Regions from separate parts of the Caldalkalibacillus horti genome, predicted to be linked through region 2. Evidence: riboswitches for the same ligand, from Rfam matches in the RefSeq annotation. Region 2 holds a riboswitch; each other region holds the start of a gene.
What was found. Region 2 has a riboswitch for cobalamin ahead of metE (5-methyltetrahydropteroyltriglutamate--homocysteine S-methyltransferase). Riboswitches for the same ligand answer to the same signal wherever they lie in the genome.

Region 1: another riboswitch for cobalamin. It lies ahead of J2S11_RS20485 (ribonucleoside-diphosphate reductase subunit alpha); the one in region 2 lies ahead of metE (5-methyltetrahydropteroyltriglutamate--homocysteine S-methyltransferase).
Region 3: another riboswitch for cobalamin. It lies ahead of J2S11_RS01795 (ABC transporter substrate-binding protein); the one in region 2 lies ahead of metE (5-methyltetrahydropteroyltriglutamate--homocysteine S-methyltransferase).
Region 4: another riboswitch for cobalamin. It lies ahead of J2S11_RS11660 (S-layer homology domain-containing protein); the one in region 2 lies ahead of metE (5-methyltetrahydropteroyltriglutamate--homocysteine S-methyltransferase).

What each region holds. Positions count from the first base shown of each region.
Region 1 is NZ_JAUSTY010000026.1:219-4,435, forward strand. It holds gene J2S11_RS20485 (ribonucleoside-diphosphate reductase subunit alpha) at 166-2,421, opposite strand; cobalamin riboswitch at 2,630-2,811, opposite strand; gene J2S11_RS20490 (hypothetical protein) at 3,139-3,276, shown strand; gene J2S11_RS20495 (TetR/AcrR family transcriptional regulator) at 3,359-3,880, shown strand; gene J2S11_RS20500 (MFS transporter) at 4,010-4,217, shown strand, end outside.
Region 2 is NZ_JAUSTY010000021.1:6,168-10,384, reverse strand. It holds gene lexA (transcriptional repressor LexA) at 179-808, shown strand; gene J2S11_RS18615 (DUF3221 domain-containing protein) at 1,006-1,431, opposite strand; cobalamin riboswitch at 1,590-1,780, shown strand; gene metE (5-methyltetrahydropteroyltriglutamate--homocysteine S-methyltransferase) at 1,934-4,217, shown strand, end outside.
Region 3 is NZ_JAUSTY010000001.1:387,485-391,701, forward strand. It holds gene J2S11_RS01790 (FecCD family ABC transporter permease) at 1-533, opposite strand, end outside; gene J2S11_RS01795 (ABC transporter substrate-binding protein) at 499-1,530, opposite strand; cobalamin riboswitch at 1,885-2,073, opposite strand; gene J2S11_RS01800 (hypothetical protein) at 2,210-2,470, opposite strand; gene J2S11_RS01805 (AbrB family transcriptional regulator) at 2,568-3,605, opposite strand; gene J2S11_RS01810 (DUF3221 domain-containing protein) at 3,942-4,217, opposite strand, start outside.
Region 4 is NZ_JAUSTY010000009.1:9,091-13,307, forward strand. It holds gene J2S11_RS11650 (sensor histidine kinase) at 1-641, shown strand, start outside; gene J2S11_RS11655 (response regulator) at 622-1,716, shown strand; cobalamin riboswitch at 1,957-2,146, shown strand; gene J2S11_RS11660 (S-layer homology domain-containing protein) at 2,315-4,217, shown strand, end outside.

The DNA of each region.
Region 1 (4,217 bases), on a different contig from region 2:
ATCTTTAAAGGTCAAAAAAACACTTCTAAGGTGCATTTTTGTCCGTTAGAGGAAGCCATAGATCATGAAGAACATAGAAACAAAAGAAAAGCTTACACTGGAGTCTCTTTAGGTTGTTTGAGGATGTACCATGCTCAAGCTTGTCTTATCCCCTTTGTTAAGGTATTAACTATGGCAGCTTTCACATTCCTCAATCACTGCACTGGACGTAGAACGAACGTAATATGTCGTTTTCAGCTCAGATTTCCAAGCTAATAGATGCAGATCTAATAAATCCTTCGCTTTAATATTGTTTTGTACATATAAATTGAAGGAAACAGATTGATCAATATGGCGCTGACGCACTCCATTTTGACGAATGCTCCATTTTTGATCAATCACATACGCTGTTTTGTAGTACCAGTTCGTCTTCGCATTTAAATCAGGTGCTGTTACAGGAATCTTATAATCCTTCTTTTCCTCCGAATATTCTTTGCGGAAGATCGGATCAATACTAGCTGTAGAGCCTGCAATAATAGAGGTAGAAGAGTTTGGTGCAACAGCCATGAGATAACCATTACGTACACCATGCTCCTTCACATCCTGCTGAAGAACCTGCCAGTCAGGAGAATGATAGCCTCTTTGCTCAAAATACGCTCCTGTTTCCCAATCAGATCCTTCAAATGCCGGATAAGGAGATTTCTCCTTTGCTAACGTCATGCTTGCTTTTATCGTTAAATATGAGATTTTCTCATACACTTCATCACAATATTCAAGGGAGCGTTCACTTTCCCAAGTAATCCCTTGTAACGCTAGTAGATGGTGCCAGCCAAACGTACCTAGGCCAATTCCACGATACTTTTCATTCGTAATCTGAGCTTGGTGCACCGGAATATTATTTAAATCAATAACGTTATCTAGCATACGCACCTGAATAGGGATCAGGCGCTCAAGCACATCATCACCAACAGCACTTGCTAAGGAAATGGAGGAAAGATTACATACCACAAAATCTCCTGGTTCCTTCACTGTAATAATCTTACCATCCTCGGTTTTCTCTTCAATGACAGTCGTTTGGCTCATGTTCTGCATAATTTCCGTACACAGGTTACTGCAATAAATCATTCCAGCGTGCTTATTTGGGTTAGCACGATTTGCCGCATCACGATAGAACATGTAAGGTGTTCCCGTCTCTAATTGAGAGATCATGACCGATTTAAAGATATCAATAGCGGGTACCGTTGTTTTAGAAAGAGTAGGGTGTGCTACACACTCCTGGTATTTCTCCCTAAACGAGCCACTGCCTTGTTTTTCATCGTAAAAATCCTCTAGAGAATAGCCCATCACCTTACGAATTTCGTGTGGGTCAAAGAGATACCAATCCTCTCTGTTTTCTACAGCTTCCATAAACACATCCGGTATAGAGACACCTGTAAATAAATCATGGGTACGGAAACGCTCATCCCCATTGTTAAGGCGCGCGTCTAGGAACGGGAAGATATCTTTATGCCACACATCTAAATAGACAGCAATAGCACCCTGTCTTTGACCTAATTGATCAACACTGACAGCCGTATTGTTGAGCTGCTTCATCCAAGGAATAACACCAGAGGATATCCCTTTAAAGCCTTTGATATCACTACCTCTAGCTCTAATCTTTCCTAAGTAGACTCCGATTCCCCCGCCACCCTTGGACAGGTTAGCGATATCTGTATTGGAATCATAGATCCCTCTTAAACTATCATCTACTGTATCAATAAAGCAGCTAGAGAGCTGACCGTAGCTTTTACCGGCGTTAGCTAGGGTCGGTGTAGCCACTGTCATGTAAAGATTACTTAATGCCCAATACGCTTCTTTAACCAACTCAAGGCGCTTCTCTTTCTTTTCTTTTAACATAAGGGTCATGGCAATAATCATGAAACGTTCCTGAGGTAACTCGTACACCTCTTTTTGATAACCCTTCGCTAGATAACGATCTGCCAGGGTCAACAAGCCAATGTATGTAAATTTATGATCGTGATCAGGGGTAATTTCCTGCTCTAGTATTCCTATTTCTTCCTTAGTATAGCTTGTTAGAATCTGATCGTTGTAAATACCTAGGTCTGTTAGCTCCTTAATTAACAGATACAAAGAGCCGTACTTTTTGTCAGCCTCAATGCCACGAGTCGTACTAGCAGAATGATAGAGCTTATCTAAATAAATGCTCGCTGCAAAGTATGTCCAATCAGGCTCGGAAGCTGTAATGCGTTCAAGTGCAGAAAGGACTAGTAAACTAGTGACCTTATCTAATGTAGGTTCCTCCATATATTCGTAGGTAAGCTTAACCTTCTCTTTGTATTCATCCAATGGTAGTGAATACGGCTTGGCCTGTTCCTCCATATACTGTTCAAGACTAGTAAAATCTGTCGTAATATCTGTGTATCTTACTTTTGTTTGTAGCATGATTTCTCCTCCTATGCACATTAGAAAAACTTGGCTTAGCGCCAAGTCATGGCGAAAGCCTTAGATTTTCTTATACTATCTACCTTTAAACTTATAAATTTTGATAGTAAAATAAAAAGCTCATCTCAGAAGATGAGCACATAGAATGAAGGCAGACCACACGTCAATTAGTCCTTTTTCATTCTATCTTCTCAGCTCCCGAAGAAGACAGTCTGTAACTATAAAGGCAGGTCTCCTGACTTATGCTTCTCCTTACTTTAAGCCCTTCCCGTGAGAGTCACAGTGGATGTGCTTATTTCATCAGCATGTACAGTTGCGGGTACAGTTTTGGCTTTGAACCAAATTCCCTTTTTAAGTCGATGAATCGACACCTTTATAGCAAAAATATACTAAATATTGAATTCTCAATTGAGAACAACACTAAATATTGATTTCGTAACTAGAATTATAAACTCAACATCTCTGTTTGGCAACATGATTTTTTTACCCCCAAAAGCTAAATCTTACTCCAATGCACATGAGACAAGGACTCACCAAGATAAAAAAATTTTCTTTTGAAAAAAAGAGTTTTTTATTTCATTCTTTAAATCCCTGTATTTGTTAATTGTGTAGAATGAAGGGTTGTTTATAATAAATTAAAATAGGATAATTGAATGAAGAGGATCATACCTCTTATTAGCGTAAACGTAAGTGTTCTACTAGAGGGGAGAGAAAGAGATGGGCTTACTTTTAATCTTAATCGGATTTTTAGGAGTGTTTATATTGAGTAATCAGTATACGATGGTTAAAAACCAACGTAGGGAGATTGAGCTTTTAGAGGAGATTGCTGATAAATTAAATAGAATAAGAGAATAGGATATAACAAGGTTATCGGTTGTCACTTCATAACTACTATGATATTAATAGAGTGATCGTTCTATACAAAGGTGGAAATAGTATGAGTAAAAAAAAGGAAGATTTATTGCAACATTCGGAAAGGCTATTTTATGAATATGGCTTTCATGCGATAGGACTGAAAAGGGTTGTAAATGAAGCCAATGTAGCTCTTATGACACTGTATAACCACTTTGCGTCCAAGGAAGAGTTGGTTTTAGCTGTATTAAAAAGGAGAGGGGAGAGATATTTCAAGTTATTACAGTCCTCTATCCAAAATTATTCCTCAGCAAGTGCGGCTGAATTAGCAGAGGGACATCTAGCATGGATTCGGCAGCATAGCTCGAAAGGATGTATGTTTTTACGCGCTAAAGAGGAATTTGCTTCGAGCGAAGAGTATGAGATTGTGGAATATGTAAATCAACATAAGCAAGCCTTAATATCTTATTTTGAAGAGCTTGGTTTTCAGCAGAAACAAGCGATTCAACTCGCTTTATTATTCGAAGGAGCTACAGCTTTAGCGGAAGTCCTAGATGCTGAACAGGTTAGTGAGCAGCTCCGTCATTTAGTTAAAGGAATTTCGTAAGCATTATGCTTACTTTTTTTAAAACAAAATATAATGATCGTTCTATCTAAAGTTAATGATAATAGAAAAGGGATCAGACAATAGTTCTCATTCAAAAGTACACGTACTAAAGAATTGGAGGAAAAACGGATGTGGAAACTGGTATTCCTTGGTGTAGCCATGATTGCTGTAACATATGCATTGGCCCGGCTCAGCTTCGGATTATTTTTACCTGATATAGCAGAATCACTTCGTTTAACAGCAGGTGAAGCAGGAATGATTGGATCAACAGCATATATTGCATACACGTTTGCTTTGCTAACATCTTCTTTCCTCATCCAACGATGGGGGACGAAAA
Region 2 (4,217 bases):
TCATTAAAATTGTTCACCTGGAGTCAAACATTTGTTTCCAAAACGTTTGTTCGTTTTTATTATAAACAGAACAGATATTCTCGTCAACTATTTTTTCGAACTTATGTTTGTTCTTATTTTTGTTCTGTGTTATAATGCTTATAAGTAGAATTTGGTAATTAATATTGAGGTGATTGGAATGAAAACATTATCGAACCGACAACGTGCCATCCTAGAATTTATTAAAAGCGAAGTAAAAGACAAAGGATATCCACCTTCAGTAAGAGAAATTGGTGAAGCCGTAGGACTAGCTTCTAGCTCCACTGTACACGGGCATTTAGCACGTTTAGAGAAGAAAGGCTTAATACGCCGAGATCCAACTAAGCCAAGAGCCATTGAAATCCTTGATGATGAGTTTATCCGTAGCGAGGAAATTCAAAGCACACCGTTTGTTCGCGTCCCTGTTATAGGTAAAGTTACAGCTGGACAACCTATCACCGCTATTGAGAACGTGGATGAATATTTCCCTCTTCCAGAGCGCTTTGCACATGATTCCGAGCACATCTACATGCTTTCCGTACAAGGTGACAGTATGATTGAAGCAGGTATCTATGATAGAGATTATGTCATTGTGAAGCAGCAGAACGTAGCGAATAACGGAGATATTGTCGTAGCCATGACGGATGAAGGAGAAGCTACAATTAAACGCTTCTTTAAAGAAAAGGATTACTTCAGACTACAGCCTGAAAATTCATCTCTTGAACCTATCATTCTTCGAGACGTATCCATTCTTGGAAAAGTAGTAGGAGTATTTCGCACCCTACATTAATACTTGAGTTAGATTATTATGCTAGCTATGTTACATGAACTAGATATTACTTCGAGCATATTTAAAGCCCGTTACTCCAACTTGTGGAGTACGGGCTTTTCTTGTTGTTTATTGTTCAATCTAAGTGGTTGTGATTTCATCCTAAAATCACAACATATTATTACAACATATCTTACATTTTAAAGTACACTTTTTCCTTAGTCTACAATCTGAACAGCAATGGCCCTGCCTTGCATCGGATACGACTCAGCCAAGGTACCCGTATGATAAACTCTAACCATCTGCCCTTTAATAAGTCTATCCTTGGTTATCTCATTCCCCTCCTTGTCGTAAAATGTAACAGCTTCATCAAAAGAAAAACTAATCGCTTCTTTTCCCTGCCATTCGGATTGAGGAATATCTGCATGTTCGATACCTTGAATAACTAAGATAGAATTTCCGCCCTCGGCAATTGAATAAATCATTCCCTCAAAGTAAGGTGTATCATCTAAAGAGCCCCCCTCGCCTGTCGACATGCCATCCGTTCCACATCCAGCTAAAAGAACTATTGTTAGACCTAGAAGTAATAGATAATATAATGGCTTTGACTCTACCTTCATTTTTGTTGTTATTTTCTTCGTCACTCTAATCCACCCCATCTCAAGTTTCTTGTACTCTATTATAGACGTAATAAATCCTTAAAATGTTTAACTAATTCATAATCTTGACATAACTTAGTAGAAGTGATACCCTCCTCTTAACTATGAACGCTTTGTCATGGCGTTTTGGTGAAGGAAGAACATTTGAATAAGTGGAAACAGGTTCCTTGATTGAATCAAGGATTAAAAGGGAAGCCCGGTGCAATTCCGGTACGGTCCCGCCACTGTGAAGGATGAGTTAGCTCAAGGTAAGCCACTGATCACCTATGATTGGGAAGGCGTGAGCTAATGTTGAATCTTAAGTCAGGAGACCTGCCTGTTTCGACAGCACTGTTTTTAACCTACGGGAGATAGGGAGGTGTTAGGACTCGATTAATAAGCATGGGTAATCTATACCCTTATTCTTTGGTGTCTCTAACTATCTTTATGAACGTTGGAGATGCCTTTTTTGTGCCTTTTTAGTTAATAATGGAATGGAGATGAAGCGATGAAATGCAGTAACCTTGGATATCCGCGTATTGGAGAGAATCGCGAGTGGAAAAAAACATTAGAGACATTTTGGGCTGGAAAGCTAACAGAAGAAGAATTTTATGAGCAAACAACACAGCTTCGATTACACCATCTTCAAAAGCAAAAGGAAAAAGGGATTGACATCATTCCAGTAAACGACTTTACGTTCTATGATCATATGCTAGATATGGCCGTTATGTTCGGTCTTGTCCCTAAGCGCTTTTCTTATTCGGGTGGACGTGTTCCTCTATCCACTTACTTTGCTATGGCCAGGGGAGAGCAAAACGCTGTAGCCTGCGAAATGACAAAGTGGTTTAATACAAACTACCATTACATCGTTCCAGAGCTTGACGACGTTACCCCACACCTAACCGAGAACAAGCCACTGACAGCGTATAAAGAAGCTAAAGAGAAGCTTGGCATTAAAAGTAAGCCAGTACTTATTGGTCCATATACATTTGTAAAATTATCTAAAGGCTATGAGAAAAAGGATCTAGCACAAACCATTCTATCCTTTCTCCCTCTCTATGAGCAAATTGTAAAAGAGCTACAGAAAGAAGGAGTTGAATGGGTTCAAATCGATGAGCCAGCTCTAGTTACTGCTTGTACAAAGTCAGAAAAAGAGCTTCTTTTCAGCATCTTTGAAAGACTTCATACAGCCGCACCACAGCTTAACATTATGCTACAAACCTACTTTGATTCCATCGTGCCTGAGTCAGATTGGCTGAACCTGCCTGTACAAGGAATAGGGTTAGATTTTGTACACGGTGTAGAACAGAACCTTACGCAGTTACACATCTCTGGCTTTCCAGAAGACAAAGTCCTGGCTGTCGGTCTCATTGATGGAAGAAATGTTTGGCGCACTACTTTGTCTAAGAAATGGGAGCTGATTGAAGAGCTTTTACAGATTGTAGAAGCAGATCGAATTTGGCTCCAGCCATCCTGTAGCCTGCTACATGTTCCTGTAAGCGCCCAAAAGGAATCTCATTTAGCCTATGAAATTAGAAGTGCACTAGCGTTCGCTGATGAAAAACTAGATGAAATCGTCCTGCTGAGCAAACGACACACACTAGGGGCAGAAGCAACGAAAAAGGAATTTACAGAGCATGAAGAAGCCCAGCAGCTATTACTCCATTCCCCCACTAGAGCTCGTACAAAGGTGCATGAAGCCGTTCAGAGCATACAGGAGGATCATATCGGGAGACATAGCTCGTTCAACGAACGAAAAGAAATTCAACAGAAAACTTGGGACCTTCCTCTTCTTCCAACAACAACAATAGGTAGCTTCCCTCAATCAGCTGAGGTGCGCCAGGCACGCCAGAAGTTCAGAAAATTTGAGTGGTCCGAGAAGCAATACGAAGAGTATATCGAAGATAAAATAAAGGAATGGATTAACATTCAAGAAGATATAGGGCTTGACGTACTCGTTCACGGAGAGTTTGAGCGTACAGATATGGTTGAGTTTTTTGGTGAAAAGCTAGGTGGCTTTGTCTTTACTAAATATGGCTGGGTACAGTCCTATGGTTCGCGTTGTGTGAGACCACCCATTGTCTACGCTGATGTTGAATTCCTTGAGCCTATGACCGTTAAAGAAAGTGTATTTGCTAAGTCACTAACTCAGAAACCAGTTAAAGGAATGCTAACGGGACCTGTCACCATCCTGAATTGGTCATTTATTCGCGACGATATTTCAAGAAAGCAGGTTGCCTACCAAATTGCCCTTGCCTTGCAGCAGGAAGTAAAAGCACTTGAGGATGCAGGAATTAACATGATCCAGGTGGATGAACCCGCCTTGCGTGAAGGATTGCCTTTGAAGAAGGCAGATTGGAATGAGTATCTGAGCTGGGCTGTTACAGCGTTTCGCTTAACCACTTCCTCCGTGGCAGACAGCACGCAAATTCATACCCATATGTGCTATTGTGAATTCCATGATTTCATTCATGTGATTAGTGAGCTTGATGCCGATGTTATCTCTATTGAAACGTCTCGAAGCCATGGAGAGCTTATCGCTGCCTTTGAACAAAATATCTATGACAAAGGAATTGGTCTAGGAGTCTATGACATCCACAGCCCCCGTATTCCTGAAGTAGATGAAATGTCCAAAATGATTCAACGAGCATTGGACGTCTTAAACCCTTCACAATTCTGGATCAACCCTGATTGTGGGCTAAAAACTAGAGGAGTAGATGAAACCATTCCATCCTTGAAAAATATGGTTGTAGCAACACAAGCTGTTCGACAGCAGCTACTTCAACAGAAAT
Region 3 (4,217 bases), on a different contig from region 2:
ACAAACGAGCTAATAATAATGCCCGCCAGAATGATAGTCTGTACCGCCATCCCTCGCCCTGAAAGACGTGTTAAGCTGTAAACCAACAGTAGCGTAAAAAAACCACCCGCAATTGAAAATAAAGGAAGGGTAAAGCCCTGTAGACCAACCAAAGTGATTTGAAAAAATATGACAGCTACTGCTCCTAACGCTGCTCCTGATGAAACACCAATCGTATATGGATCAGCTAAGGGATTACGTAATAGCCCCTGGAATGCCGCTCCTGCAAGAGCTAATGAAGCTCCTACAATACCTGCCAAAATAACCCGTGGAAGACGAATTTCCCAGATAATCATGGCTACCTGTTTTTCTATCTCTAATCCCAACCCAAGTCCAACACTCTTTTCTAAAAGAATATGCACGATGTCCTTCATTGGGATGGTGACACTACTATAAAATAATCCAAGAAGGCTTGTTACAAGAACAAGCCCTCCACAGCAAACATAAAGTAAAATAATTCTATTCAAAGATTTCCGGGTAAATATGCTTGGCAAGTGTCTCCACCCCATCAATTAAACGTGGACCTGAACGTGTTACTGTATCCTCATCCACCTCAAATACTTGTTCATTTTTCACAGCGGGCACCTCTCCCCACCCTGAACGATTCATAACCTCTTCTTCAACATCCATATAACTACCATACGTTGCTATAATCACATCGGGATTAAGCTGAATAATCTCTTCCTCCGTCAAGCTCACCCAGCCTTCATGTTCTCCAGCTATATTCACCGCTTGGATGACTTGCAACATCTCATCCATAAATGTGTTTTTCCCTGTTGTAAAAATATCTGGCGAAGGAGATACCTCAATCCAAACTCGTTTTGGTTCCGTAACAGCCTCTGCTTTTTCTTTTACAGCTGCTAAACGCTCCTCCATCTCAGCAATGATATCCTCAGCTTCTGTAACAGCTCCAGTGGCTTGCCCAATTAGACGAAATGTATCATATACATCTGCAAAACTGGAAGCATCCTGTACCGCTATAACGTGAATGCCAACTTCTTCAAAACGCTGAACCGCTTCAACCTGCTGATTATATTGAGATTGAGAAATCAATAATAGGTCAGGTGAAAGAAGTAGGATTTCCTCCTCATTCATTTCCATATCCCCTATTTTAGCAACATCTTGGGTTTCAACAGGGAAATTACACCAAACGGAAACTCCAACCACTTTTTCACCCAAGCCTAACGCATAAACCATTTCTGTATTACTTGGAAAAACAGAAGCAATCGTTTCTGGCTGCTCCTCAATTGTGATTTCATTTCCTAAACCATCTGTAATTGTAATGGGAAAGCTAGGCTCATTGTCGCCAGCCTCTTCCCCCTCAGCTTCACCTTCTGTGCTAGGAGCTTCTTCTCCCTCTATTTCCTCTTGATTACCCTGTGGTGCTGGATCAGCGTTATCTGTACCACATGCTACTAATCCTAACGTCAAACAAACGATAAGAACTAGGCTAAGCAAGCCCCATTTTTTCCATAGTTTCCACGATTCCATGTTTTCATTCCTCCTACTGGTTCCCTCTAGGTTGATTCATTTATTGGTATAGAGCTCATTAGAAAAGCTTCCTCTAATGATGGACTAGACAACCTCTTCGAGAAGACTTCTATACAAGCTTTTCTTATACTATCAACCTCTGAATTAAAAAAGTCTGATAGTAAAAGAACACCTTTCCAATGAAAAGGTGCTCCAGCTAATGAATACAGCACACAGACCTAATGTTAACCGGTAACCTTGTCCCTTATCTTTATCCTGCACATAAGGAATATAGCCATGGTTTGTTTAGGCAACAGTCTCGTTGACTGCCTTGCTGCTTCTAGCTTAAGCTTCCTTTTCCTCGAAGGATACTTAAGACCCTATGCCAAATAGGCAGGTCTCCTGACTTACGCATCATCAAGGCTGACTCCCTTCCCATGAGGTTCACAGTGGTTTTTTCGTCGCCTTTTCGCGTTTACAGTGGCGGGACCGCGCTGGACTTACACCAGCTTCCCTTTTCCTCATTCCATTTACTAAAATGAGACCTATTTGGATATGTATCTTGCTATATCAGTCTATAGCAAGCATATTGCATATTTTAAGCTCTCTATGCTTCATTATATAGATTAAATTGAACAAAGGCTAGGTTGAGATTACTATAAAAGGCTAATAGGAGCCTTATCCAGCCTTTTCCTTTCACTTAGAAAGCTAAAATAGAGCTCATGACGATTGAAAAAATCATACACATACTCAGGGATAGCTTACCTTTTTTGTTGGATACCCTTTTTAAAACCACCTGTTGCATCGTCTCTCCCAAAAATAGATACCCTATGATTATTAAAGGAAAAGTCACTATATTGGACATATTTCTAGTAAGAATAAAGTCTGTAATCAAAACAAATAAAAATCCAAAAAATAGACTTAAGGCTGTATAATACGGGTAGGATACAGCTTTCTTCATACGTATCCTCCTTCTGCAAACGAGCACAGCTTTGGTAATTTAAGAATATTATAATATTTAATCTAAAAATTGTAAAAGCTGTATCTTCATTTATTATTTACTGCTTACGAGCTCTAGCTCTAAAAAGCAAATGGGCTAACACGGGCATCATAATAAAGATGGTAATTAATCTCGTTAATTGAAGGCTCGCCACAAGTGACGCATCTAGTTGTAGAAAATAGGCAGTTGAAGCCATTTCTGCCGCTCCCGCAGGCACCGAGCTTAGTAAGCTCATGAGAAAATCTAAGGGAGATGAAACGGTAAATAGATATGCAACAGCAAAGCTAAATCCATAAAAAGTGAACAGCAGGAGAATCCCATACTTTCCTACCTGCTTCAGCTTTTTGAACGTTTCACGAGTAAATCTTAAGCCAATAATTCCGCCCAATAAAAGCTGCCCTATGGCTACAATTAAGGATGGTGGGTTATCAATATCTAAGACAAATTGATTCAACAAAAAACCAAATAGCATGGCATAAAGGAGTGTACCGGCTGGAAGCTTGTACAGCTTAGAAAGGTAGATAGCAAGTATAATAATAACTCCTATGACTAGTACTTCAGTAAAAGTAATAGAGTAATCACTAAGGTTAAGTCCTGTTTTACTTGGAAGTGGATTTGTTATTCCTACAAGTATAGGAATGGTAAGAACATATAAAAAGATTCTTGTCGAGTGAAACGCAGCTACAATAGGCTCATTTGCCCCGTATTCTTGACTTATTGCTACCGCTTCAGACGCCCCCCCAGGGATAAAACAAAAAAAGCTTGTCACAGAGTCCAAGCCTGTCAGCCTATGTAGCAAATGTCCAAATACAATCCCAGCTGCTAATAACAAGCCGATTGCAACAAATAAAGGAAGAAAAAAATGCAGCAGGTTAGAGAAAAAGCTCATGTTCATCATAAACCCAATATTGACACCAACTAGAGCTAAGGCAAGCTTAAACACAGAGTCCGAAAATTGTAACTTTCCAATCCATAAACGATAAAAAATTCCCGTTAGTAAAGCTCCAATTAGCCAGCCTGCAGGAACTTTTAGTAGTGTAAAAAGTAGCCCTACAAGAGTGACGGCTAAAAGGAAGAGTGTCTTTTGTACGGCCATGTCATCCCTTCTTCTTAGTCTGATCTTCGTCGTTTTATTTCTACTAAAAGTATAGCATATTACTCTGAAAAAAGTGATGGAACTCCTTGAATAATAGAGGATACGCAATGAACAGATACTTATTGAATAATAGGAAAATAGAGAAATTAAGGCTTCGGCTTACCAAAGGAGCATGTTTATTAGCTTCAATTGAGGAGTGAATATTACTTAAGACCTAATTTTTATTATTTAAAACCCCCTTTTTAAATTTTAAAAAGGGGGTAGTCATTAATAATACTCTTATGTCGAGTTTACTGTAGTTCCAATGGAGGCTTGCTACCAAGAGTGAAACCTAATTCACCTTTCTACGATTTCAATTTCAATAGCTGTTGTCTGCAAAGGATATGAATCATCAACATTACCATGTAATACGGAGACCTTGTCTCCTATATTTAGACTTTCTATTGCTGGTGATAGATCTTTAGGAACATCTATCCACACTGCCTGTCTCCTTTCCACCAGCAGATCATTTACAGACATTGAGTTCATTTCATCTTCCGTTATATCAGTCATTACTAAAATCCTCTGCTCTTCTTTATCGACAATGTATCCTTTAGATGTCATTCCCTGCCC
Region 4 (4,217 bases), on a different contig from region 2:
TGATAGAAATGCTAGAAGAAGAAAAGCAAATGTTCTCGTCGGAAACAGCTGAGCTGCTTGATTTTTTAAGTACACAAATTCGTTCGACATATATGACGGTTGGCAATGTGCTTGAATGGTTTCGCAATCAAAAAAATGACGTGTCGCTTAACCCTGAATCGTTGGCCTTAGTCGATCTTATTTATGAAGCTTATCGTATACTATCTATTAAAAGTAAGGCGAAAGATATTGACATCGCAATTAAAGTTGACGAAGCTATAATTGTATATGTCGATCGAGAAGCGATTGTCATGGTAATTCGCAATATACTTTCCAATGCGATTAAATTTTCTAACCGGGGGGCAATGGTTGAGGTTGTAGCCGAAAAGTATCATGAAGGAAAAATCGTGATTACCATACGCGATCAAGGTATTGGCATGTCTAAAAAGTTATTAGGACAATTATTTACCGAAAGACAAGTCATCTCTACGATCGGAACCGAGGGGGAACGCGGGACAGGATTAGGTCTACAAGTCAGTTGCCAATTTGCGAAGATGAGTGGCGGAGATTTATGGATTGACAGCGTATTAGGGAAAGGCAGTGCCGTCTATCTTTCGTTGAGAGAAGGTGAAAAAGTTGAAGGTGATCATCATCGACGATGAACAAGCGATGCTCGCAATTATGCAAAGAATGTTAAGAAGAATAGAAAATATAGAAATAATCGGTGGATTTCAAAGTGTAAAAGACGCCCTTCTATTCACGCAAAATACAGTGGTCGATATAGCATTTGTTGATATTATGATTGCAGACGAAAGTGGATTAGAGCTTGCTCGACAATTGCGCGCTGGTCAAAAAAATATGGAAATTGTATTTGTGACTTCTCATCGAGAATATGCGGTTGATGCTTTTGATACGTATCCGCTTGATTATATGGTTAAGCCAGTATCGCAAAAAAGATTGATACAAACCATTGAAAGGGCAAGAGAGAAAAATAATAAGCCGCCTAAAGAGATGGATGTCAACCGATTAGTAGTGAAAGCATTAGGCGGTTTAGAGGTTAGTAGTGTGGATGCGGGCAAAGTGAAGTTCATTTCAAAAAAGAGTCAAGAATTATTTGCATTTTTACTTCTTGGGCGAGGTCGAGCGGTTTCAAGGGATAGAGTTATTGACGAAGTTTTTCCAGAAATGCCATTAGAGAATGCGGTGGGATACCTTAATACGGCAGTTTACCAGTTGCGTAAGGCATTGCAATCACATGGTTTAAAATCAATAGTCCGTACTTTCGACGAACAGTTTATGTTAGAAATGACTCATATAGATGCGGACTTTATTTCATTCGAATCCTATGTTTACCGTGTGAAAGAATGGAATGAATTTACGGTTAAAGAAGCGCTCGAATGGGAAAAAAGCTTTACTGGCGACTTGTATGAAAACAAATTTTATACGTGGTCCGTTCCAGAACAAGAAGGACTCGCGATACGCTATCACGATTTTGCTATAAGGCTAGTTCGCTGGCTTCTTACAAATAATCAAGTAACCCAATCCATATTAATTGCTAGAAAGATCGTTTCGCGTAATGAATTGGACGAGGAAGCAAACGTGTTTTTAATGAAAGCTTACCGTGCAGCAAAGGATTATCAATCTTTCCGAAGTCATTACGAGCATTTTATAAAAGTATATCAAAAAGAGATGGGAAGTCTTCCCGCCATTGGAAAGGAGAGCTTTTTCGAAAAATAGATGATTTGGGAATACGATTGTTGAAAAAAACGGACAGTATCATTCCAAATGGAATCCAGTTGAAGGATTTTTCAAGTTGACTGTCTCATCCATTTAATTGTTTTGAATCGATCAAAGACTTATAAAGCTTGACGTTCCATGTGGTTAAGCATAAGATGAAGTTATCATATTAATACCAGTCATTTCATAGTGTTTTAACTTACATAGATACCTCACACCTTTGTATGATTGACTGTCAATTTCATATACTCAGTAAATGGTGCTGTTATTAAACAACAGCTTGGAAGATCAGTGTAAATCTGACGCGGTCCCGCCACTGTAACGCAGAGCAGGCTAACGAGATACGCCACTGTATCGTTTGGATACGGGAAGGTAGGTTAGTCTTGCGATGAAGCGAAGCCAGGAGACATGCCATTTATTTAGTCTATAATTCCACGAGGATGGAAGGAGAGATGTTTAGCTGTGTCTTTATTTGGGCATGGCATGTCCAGATGTCAAACACCTTTTCTGATTTCCAGTAAAAGGTGTTTTTGTATGGGGTGAACCAATCGAATTTGGGAGAGGTGTGAGCTTTTTGAATAACAGGGGAAATCGGTTTTTGGCTTTGTGGTTGTCTATATTGATGCTTTTTTCATTAGTTAGTCCGACATTGGCAATGGCCGCAGAAGACGTAACGGAGCTTAGTTCTGGGGAAAACTATGTGACAGTATCGGTTGAAAAGTTTACTTTGGGACAGGGCTACATCATAGAGCCGGTTCGTGTGCCCTTTGAAGTAGGAGATAATGCAGCAGAGGTTATTATAGGACTGTTAGGAGAAGATCGGTCCCATTATAGAGGCAGTTTTGAGAACGGCTTCTATCTGGCAAGTGTTTACGACCACGATCCTGGTGCCCTTCAGATTCCTTCCTATATTTTGGATGCAATTGGGGGAGAAGATCGGATAGGCGACAGAGCGGATGCTAGTTGGCTAGAGGAATTTGATTACACTTCCGATTCAGGGTGGATGTATGCAGTAAACGATCGCTTCCCGAATGTAGGGGCTGCTGAACTGCGGGTTGAAACAGGCGATGTGATTCGCTGGCAATTCACGGTGTATGGGCTTGGGGCAGACTTAGGCAGTACCTATGATGGTTCAGAGGTTCTTATTAACCCTGCCAATAAGGATGCGTTAACGGCAAAAGTAGCAGAGATCAACAGTGCTCCTGATAAATGGGAGATTCTTGCCGATTCAGCAGTTCAATTAGCATATGACAACGCGTATCAAGTTCTCACGAACATGGAAAGTAGTCAAGAGCTGGTGGATGCCGCTTTAACATCTTTAATCGTAGCACTGGATACCACTGAAGAAGATGACGTTAGTGAAGTGAACACGGGACATTTGGAGAGGGCTATCGAAGAGGCCGAAGTAAATCAGAATTCGGTACAGGTTAGTATAGACGGATCGGATGTCAACACAACGGACTACTGGGTCATTCAGGAAGAACTTGATGCTTTGGTCGACGTCATTGTGTCGGCTCAGCAGCTAATTGCCGACCTGAGCGCGACGCAGGAAGAGGTGAATGCCAAAGTATTGGCTCTTGACCAGGCTCAGCATGCTTTTGAACAAGCGAAGAAACCCGGTTTATTCGAGGAAAACACTCAGCCTGAACATAATGTCACATTTACCGTGGCACCCAAAACCGTAACTTTAGAGGTATATAAGCCGGATGGACAACAGGTAGATATTGGAGCAGGGGAAGAGGACATTTATAAAATTTATACGGCTTATTTGCCTGTAGGCGAATATCGATACAGAGGTATTGATCCGGAGGGGCTCAGTGTTGGCGGCGGCGTTTTAACGGTAACGGATGAATCGAATCAGGCCTTTGAGCTCCGTCAACTCAACCTTAAAGCGAGTAATGCAGGCTGGAATGTTGATGAGGATTATTCCGTCAAGATCGGCCAGAACAGTCCAAACGATACCTCTTTAACGTTGGGCCAAAAGACGTCTGCCGGGCAATATCCCGTATTGGTTATAGCGGGCAATACGTACTTCTATTCTTTTGAACCAAGCGAAGGACGCATCGCAGAAGGCTTTACGACATTAAGCAGCAGTGTCACTGTCACCATAGCTGCCTCTGCACAATCAGTTTCTGGAGCGATTCCGTTAGCACGTGAGATAACTTTTACGGTGCCGGAGGAAGCGACGCTTTTTCTCGGTCGGAAAACAAAACATTTTGTGGCCTTTGAAGAAATTAAGCCAATAGAAACTACAAGTAGTAATGGTTTAACTATCTATCGCTTTAAAATGGTAAACAATCAGGAATACAATTACCGCGTGAGTCAGAAAGGGAAGCTAACAAACGCTGGCTCGTTTAGAGCGAATGAGGCGAATGAGTCTCTTGAGGTTACGGCGGAACAATTAAGTGTTCTTTCACCGCAATCGATTTTGAATCGCGGAACGTACTTGGAAGGCAATATTTATTTAAATATCAACGAACAGAATCATTTGAAGCTGGCGG